DNA from 3 places in the Stenotrophomonas sp. YJH_SMC_4 genome. Region 3 is predicted to be linked to each of the others. Evidence: predicted binding sites of a transcription regulator. Region 3 holds the regulator's gene; each other region holds the start of a gene.

Region 1 (2,264 bases), on a different contig from region 3:
ACGGACCGGTGTCGCGCCCCACGCGGCAGGCGGCAACGATCCACTCTCCATCGCGCGTCAACTGCTGGCTCCGCCGAAGTCGTCAGGATGAACGCACAGTTGCGCGGTCGTCCTATCGCAGATGTTCCGTTGCATGCCTAGAATCGAAGCATCCCGGTAGTTCCCGGGCGCTTCGAGTGAATGGACTCAATGAAGATTTTGTTGACCGGCAGTTCCGGGCGGATCGGGCGCGCGATCTTCGGCGCGCTGGCGGCTGCCCATGAAGTGGTGGGTCTGGACCGCAGTCCGTTTGCCACCACGCGCATCATTGCCGATGTCACCGATCATCAAGCCGTCGTGCGCGCGGTGCAGGGCGTCGACGCGGTCATCCATACCGCGGCCCTGCATGCGCCACACGTCGGCCTGGTACCGGACGCGGTGTTCCAGCAGATCAACGTGGACGCGACTGCGCACCTGCTGCAGGCGGCGCGAGAGGCAGGCGCGCGGCGGTTCGTGTTGACCAGTACCACCGCGCTGTACGGCCACGCGGTGGTGGCAGGGGGATGCCGCTGGATCGATGAGGATACCGAGCCGCTGCCGCGAACGATCTACCACCGCAGCAAGCTGCAGGCCGAGGCCCTGGCTGAAGCTGCCGCCGCACCGGACTTCGGGGTGCGCGTGCTGCGGATGGGGCGCTGCTTCCCGGAACCGCCGGAACGGATGGCGATGTTCCGGTTGCATCGTGGGATCGACGCCCGTGACGTGGCCAGTGCCCATGCCGCGCTGCTGCTGGATGAGGGGCCGGCCTTCGCCCGCTACATCGCCTGCGCCGCGACCCCGTTCCGGCGCGAGGATTGCCTGGAACTGGCCTCCCAGCCGCGCAATGTACTGGCCCGGCGCGTACCGCAGCTGCTGGCCGAGTTCGAGCGCCGCGGCTGGCCATTGCCGCTGAGCGTCGACCGCGTCTACGACAGCGCCCGCATCCGCAGGGAGCTGGGGTGGCAGCCGCGTTTCGGGCCGGACGCCGTGCTGCAGCAGTACGCCGCAGGCAGCATCGAGGTGTTGCCACGCGCGGAGTGGATCAAGGATCGGGTGGCCGAATAGGGGAAGCGGGGACGGATCCCTGTCCCGTCCCTGAGTGGATTCAGGAATGTGTAGGCCGGTCGCCTCAACCTCGTTGGCAGGCGGCCGCTAACCCGGTGCGCTTCCTGCGCCGGGCGGGTCCCGGCGGCCGGTGGCCTGCGCGACGGATCGCGCGCCTGCGCGGTGCCCTCCCGGTGCCGGTCGTCCTGAACTGCCTTGCGGACCCCTCCATGCCTTCTTCCCGTTCCGCCGCTGCCCGCCGCCCGGGCAGCATCGCCCACAAGCTGATGCTGGGCACCGCCGTCATCGCGCTGCTGTGCTTCGGCCTGACGGCGTTCCTGATCTATCGCCAGGCCAGTGCCAGCCTGATCGATGCCTCGCGCCAGACCATGACCAGCGAGGCCAACGCTGAAGCGCGCCAGGTCGCCGCCGATCTGGGCACGGCGTTTGCCAGCAACGATGCCATGGTCGAAGCCGTGCTCGCCCAGCGTGCGCGGGGTGACGTGCCCGATCGCGCCAGCCTGGCTGCCGTGCTGGGCGAGCAGCTGCGCACCCACCCGGAGTGGCTGGGCAAGAGCACCATGTGGGAGGCCGATGCCTTCGATGGCAAGGATGCCGAGTTCGCCAATACCGCGATGCACGATGCCAGCGGCCGCTACATGAGCTACTGGGCCTGGCATGACGGCAAGCCGCAGCAGTCGACCATGACCGACTACACCGAAGCCGCCGACGGCTCGGCCGACTGGTATGTGGTACCCAGCCGCGACAAGCTGCCCAAGGTCAGCGAGCCCTATGCCTACGACATCGCCGGCCAGCAGGTGCTGATGAGCACGTTGAGCTCGCCGATCGTCGAAAACGGTACCTTCCTCGGCGTGTTCACCGTCGACTTCTCGCTGGCGGCGCTGCAGAAGCACCTGGCGACGCTGACGCCGATGGGCGCAGGCCGCGTCGAGCTGCTTTCGCCCAACGGCGTGGTGCTGGCCTCGGCGAATGCCGCCGAGATCGGCAAGCCGCGCACCGACGCATTGACCCGCAGCATGCTGGCCGACATCGCCGCCGACCGCCGGTTCGAAGCCTTCACGCCCGATGCAGCCGGCAACGTGCGCGTCTACGTGCCGCTACGCGTGGGCAATGCCCCGCAGCGCTTCGCGCTGGGCGTGGTGATGCCGCACGCGGTGATCGTGGCCGAGGCGCGCCAGCTG
Region 2 (2,264 bases), on a different contig from region 3:
CTGACCGCGCGATCACCAGCGTAGATGTTGCCCTGGCGGCTGGTGCCGGCTTCGAACTCCACCACCTGGTTGGCGGTCACGTCCCAGCGCAGCAGCGCGTTGACATCGCGGTTCTTGACGCCCTCGCGGCCGGCCGGCGGCACCGCGTTGGGGTTGGTAGCGTACTGGCGGTTGAGCTCCAGCGAGTCCGCGTCGGTCTTGTTGAGATTGCCGTACAGGCGGAACGACAGGGTGTCGGTCATCGGCCCACTCAGCTGCAGGCCGACGCGTTCGCTGCCACCTTCGGCGCTGTGTTCGGGCACCAGCCCATACAGGTCCACCGCACCGGTCAGGTCGCCGGTCGGGCGCTTGGTGATGATGTTGACCACGCCGCCGGAGGCACCGGAGCCATAGCGTGCCACCGCCGGGCCGCGCAGCACTTCGATGCGCTCGATCATTTCCGCCGGCACCCAGTTGGTGTCACCGCGGGTATTGCGCTCGCCGCTGCGCCCCATGCGCACGGCATCGCGTGCGCCGATGCGCTTGCCATCGACCAGGATCAGGGTGTTTTCCGGGCCCATGCCACGCAGGTCGATCTGGCGGTTGTTGCCGTACTGGCCCGAGGCGCTGTTGCCGGTCAGGTTGACGCCCGGCATGGTCCGCAACAGCTCGGCGATGTCGTTGGCTGGCGGCCGCCGGGCGATATCCTCGGCGGTGATGGTCGAGGTACCCAGTGCCTGGCGCGCGATCTGCGAGGCGGTGACGTGCACCGTGTCGATATCGGTGGCGTCGGTTTCGGCCTGGGCGGTCAAGGCGCTGCCCGCCAGCAGGGCGGCGACGGCAAGCGCCAGCGGGCGCGGTGAATGGACAACGGCAGGAGACATGATCAGGACCTTCTGGCAGGGCTGCGGGGCCTCTGGCAAAGGGCTTGAGGCAACGACGAGGGGGGAGGCGGAGCCGTCCTGCAGGCACCTGCAGCCCGCTCCGTGCGCGCATTCTCCCATCAATGCGAGTGATTCTCAAATGCGTTCACTCATTGCCGCAGCGGCGTCGATGTGCTTTGCGCACCGTGCAAGCCTGCACCGCGCGTAAACTGGCGGGCTACCCCGCCATCAACCGTATGCCGCCGCGGCCGATACCCGTGGTTTGCCGTACGCAGTCAGAGATCGACGTGGAACCACCCCAACTGGACGATGCCAGCCAGCCGCTGGCCGAGGCCTGGCAGCAATGCCTGCTACAGGCCGGCCCTGCCGCCACCGCGCTGCTCAAGGCCGCTGCCTCCGATGCCCCACCCGCGCTGGCCCAGCGCTTTTACGAAGTGCTGCTGCAGGACGGGCGCGCACGCCGCTTCCTGTCCCACGACCAGGTCAAGCAGCGCCTGCAGCCGGCCATGCAGCGCTGGCTGGTACAGCTGCTGACCACCGACACCGCTGGCATCGCCACCACGGTCGCCTCGCAGCGGGTGATCGGCGACGTACACGCACGGGTCGGCATCCCGGTCGACCTGGTGACGCGCGGTGCGCGCGTGCTCAAGCACGAGCTGTTCGTGCGCCTGCGCGACGACGCGCCCGACAGCGCGACCGCGTTCGCCGCCATCGCCTGCCTCAGCGCGATCATGGACATCGCCATGGAAGGCATGACCCTGGCCTACACCCATGCGCGCGAGCGCTCCACCCGTGCCGACGCCGCCTACCGGCTGTTCTCGCTGGTACAGAACGTCGGTACCGAACGCGAGCGCCAGCGCGCATTGCTGCTGGACTGGGAGAACGCCCTGCTCTACGCCCTCGCCGGCCACGTGCAGGCCAGCGACAACGCCAGCCTGGCCACCTCGGAGTTCGGCCTGTGGTTCACCCACAAGGGCATCCCCAGCTTCGGCGAAAGCAGCGAAACGCAGCAGGTGGGCCAGTTGATGGCCCGCATTGACGGCCACCTGCAGCGCGCGAGTGGCGATGCTCCGGCGCAGCGACTGGCGGTGCTGCCGGCCATCCGCGAGGACCTGGCCGCCATCCGCACCCTGATGACGCTGCTGTTCGAGCGCATCGGCGAACTGGATGCCGGCAGCGACGCGCTGACCAACCTGCTCAACCGTCGCTTCCTGCCCACCGTGCTGCGCCGGGAAATCGAGCTGGCCACGCGCAACCGCACACCGTTCTCGCTGCTGCTGCTCGACCTGGATCATTTCAAGGCAATCAACGACGGCCATGGCCACGATGCCGGCGACCGTGCGTTGCAGCACGTGGCCGGCCTGCTCGGCCAGCTCACGCGTGGCAGCGACTACCTGTTCC
Region 3 (2,264 bases):
CTGCCCCAGCTCGCGGGCCAGCCGCGAGAGGCCGCTCATCATCGGCTGCGTACGCAGCGCGACCAGTCCGTCGATGCGCTGCCGCCAGGCGGCCTCGTCACCGGACTCGAGTGCGTCCAGGGCTTCCTGCAGGCGCAGGGAGAGGGCGCTCTTGTCGACCGTGGTATCCATCAGGCGCTGGCCGCCAGGCGTTCGAAGATCTTGCCGAGCTTCTCTTCCAGCGTCTGCGCAGTGAACGGCTTGATGATGTAGCCGTTCACGCCGTTCTGGGCGGCTTCGATGATCTGTTCGCGCTTGGCTTCGGCGGTGACCATCAGCACTGGCAGGGTCTTCAGCTTGGCATCGGCACGGATCGCCTTCAGCAGCTCGATGCCGGTCATCACCGGCATGTTCCAGTCGGTGACCACGAAATCGAACGGCTGGCTCTGCAGCAGCGACAGCGCGGCATGCCCGTCCTCGGCTTCGGCGGTATTGGTGAAGCCCAGATCGCCCAGCAGGTTCTTGACGATCCGACGCATGGTCGAGAAGTCATCGACGATCAGGATGCGCATGTTCTTGTTCAAAGCAGAGTTCCTTTGTTGTTCATTCCGGGCGGCCGGGGGCAGCCGCCTCGGGCATGTTCATTCTTCCAGGCCGGCGTCCGCCGCCTCGAAAATCTTGAGCCGGCCACGCAGGCGCAGCACCGCCTGGCCGTGGATCTGGCAGACCCGCGACTCGCTCACGCCGAGCACCGCGCCGATCTCCTTCAGGTTCAGTTCCTGCTCGTAGTAGAGCGAGAGCACCAGCTGTTCGCGCTCGGGCAGGTGGCCGATGGCCTTGCCCAGCTCGCGGCCGAACTCACCACGCTCCAGTACCTGCTGCGGGGTCGGGCCGCCCTGGGCGACGGTGTCCAGCTCGCCCTGGTCCTCGATGCGCGACTCCAGGCTCAGCACCTGGCCACGGGCGGCGTCTTCCATCAACCGCAGGTATTCGGGCAGCGGCATCTCCATCGCTGCGGCCACTTCGGTGGCGCTGGCGGCGCGGCCGCTGCTCTGTTCCAGGCGGCGGATGGTGGCGGCGGCATCGCGTGCACGGCGGTGCACCGAGCGCGGCACCCAGTCGCCACGGCGGATCTCGTCGATCATCGAACCGCGGATGCGGATCGAGGCATAGGTCTCGAACGAGGCGCCCTGGTCGGCGTCGTAGCTGCGCGACGCTTCGATCAGGCCCATCATGCCGGCCTGGATCAGGTCGTCCACTTCAACGCTGGCCGGCAACCGCGCGGCCAGGTGGTGGGCGATGCGCCGCACCAGGTCCGAATGCTGGGCGATGACCTCGTTGGCCGCCGAGCGCTGGACTTCCCTGTACTGGGCTGCGCCTTTCATGCGGCCACCCCGCGCTGCTTGAGGATGCGCTCGAGGAAGAACTCGACGCCGCCACGCGGTTCGGTCGGCGCCTGCCAGCGTGCGGTGCGACGCGCGATCTCGGTGATCGCCAGCGCGGCCGGGCTGGACGGGTAGGCCTTCACCACCGGCTGCTGGCGCTGCACCGACAGGCGCAGCCAGTCGTCCTGCGGCACGCAGCCCAGGTAGTTCAGCGAGACATCGGCGAGGAACTTCTCGCACACGCGGGTCAGCTTTTCGTACAGCACGCGGCCCTCGTTGGGGTCGCGCACCATGTTGGCCACTACCTGGATGCGGTCCACGCCGCGTTCGCGCGACAGCACCTTGATCAGCGCGTAGGCGTCGGTGATCGAGGCCGGCTCGTCACAGACCACCACCACGGTGTCCTGCGCGGCCTGGCAGAAGGTCAGCACGCCGTCGGTGATGCCTGCGGCGGTGTCCACCACCATGATGTCCAGTTCGCGTTCCAGCTCGGAGAACACGTTGACCAGGCCGACGTGCTCGGCCGGGGCCAGCTCGGCCATGTGCCGGCGGCCGGACGCGGCCGGCACCACCAGCACGCCGTTCGGGCCTTCGACGATGACGTCGTCCAGCGAGCAGCGGCCGGCGACCAGGTCGGCCAGCGTGAAGGTCGGGTTCAGCCCCAGGATCACGTCGATGTTGGCCAGGCCCAGGTCGGCGTCCAGCAGCAGCGTGCGCTTGCCCATCCCGGCCAGTGCCACCGCCAGGTTGGCGGACACATTCGTCTTGCCCACGCCGCCCTTGCCGCCAGTGACGGCAATGGTGCGCACAGGGCCGAGCGGCTCGCTGCGGGTGGCCGACAGCGGGAAGGTCTTGGTCAGCTTGGCGTACTCACGCGACGGCATGGTTCAACTCCGGGTT

What was found. Region 3 encodes FliA, which starts transcription of late flagellar genes. Its sites were predicted from a motif close to TAAAGTTTNNCNNNCNNNGGCCGATAA; they were not measured.
Region 1: a site for FliA is predicted at 1,148-1,174, ahead of AC5P9F_RS04335 (methyl-accepting chemotaxis protein). Genes of this name have one in related genera too.
Region 2: a site for FliA is predicted at 1,092-1,118, ahead of AC5P9F_RS01485 (GGDEF domain-containing protein). Genes of this name have one in related genera too.

Annotation. Positions count from the first base shown of each region.
Region 1 covers NZ_JCAFUR010000002.1:177,066-179,329, forward strand. The annotation lists partial or broken gene AC5P9F_RS04325 (S41 family peptidase) at 1-91, shown strand, start outside; gene AC5P9F_RS04330 (NAD-dependent epimerase/dehydratase family protein) at 190-1,083, shown strand; gene AC5P9F_RS04335 (methyl-accepting chemotaxis protein) at 1,293-2,264, shown strand, end outside.
Region 2 covers NZ_JCAFUR010000001.1:301,382-303,645, forward strand. The annotation lists gene AC5P9F_RS01480 (TonB-dependent siderophore receptor) at 1-863, opposite strand, end outside; gene AC5P9F_RS01485 (GGDEF domain-containing protein) at 1,151-2,264, shown strand, end outside.
Region 3 covers NZ_JCAFUR010000026.1:30,588-32,851, reverse strand. The annotation lists gene AC5P9F_RS19370 (protein phosphatase CheZ) at 1-171, opposite strand, end outside; gene cheY (chemotaxis response regulator CheY) at 171-563, opposite strand; gene AC5P9F_RS19360 (RNA polymerase sigma factor FliA) at 621-1,364, opposite strand; gene AC5P9F_RS19355 (MinD/ParA family ATP-binding protein) at 1,361-2,248, opposite strand; gene flhF (flagellar biosynthesis GTPase FlhF) at 2,235-2,264, opposite strand, start outside.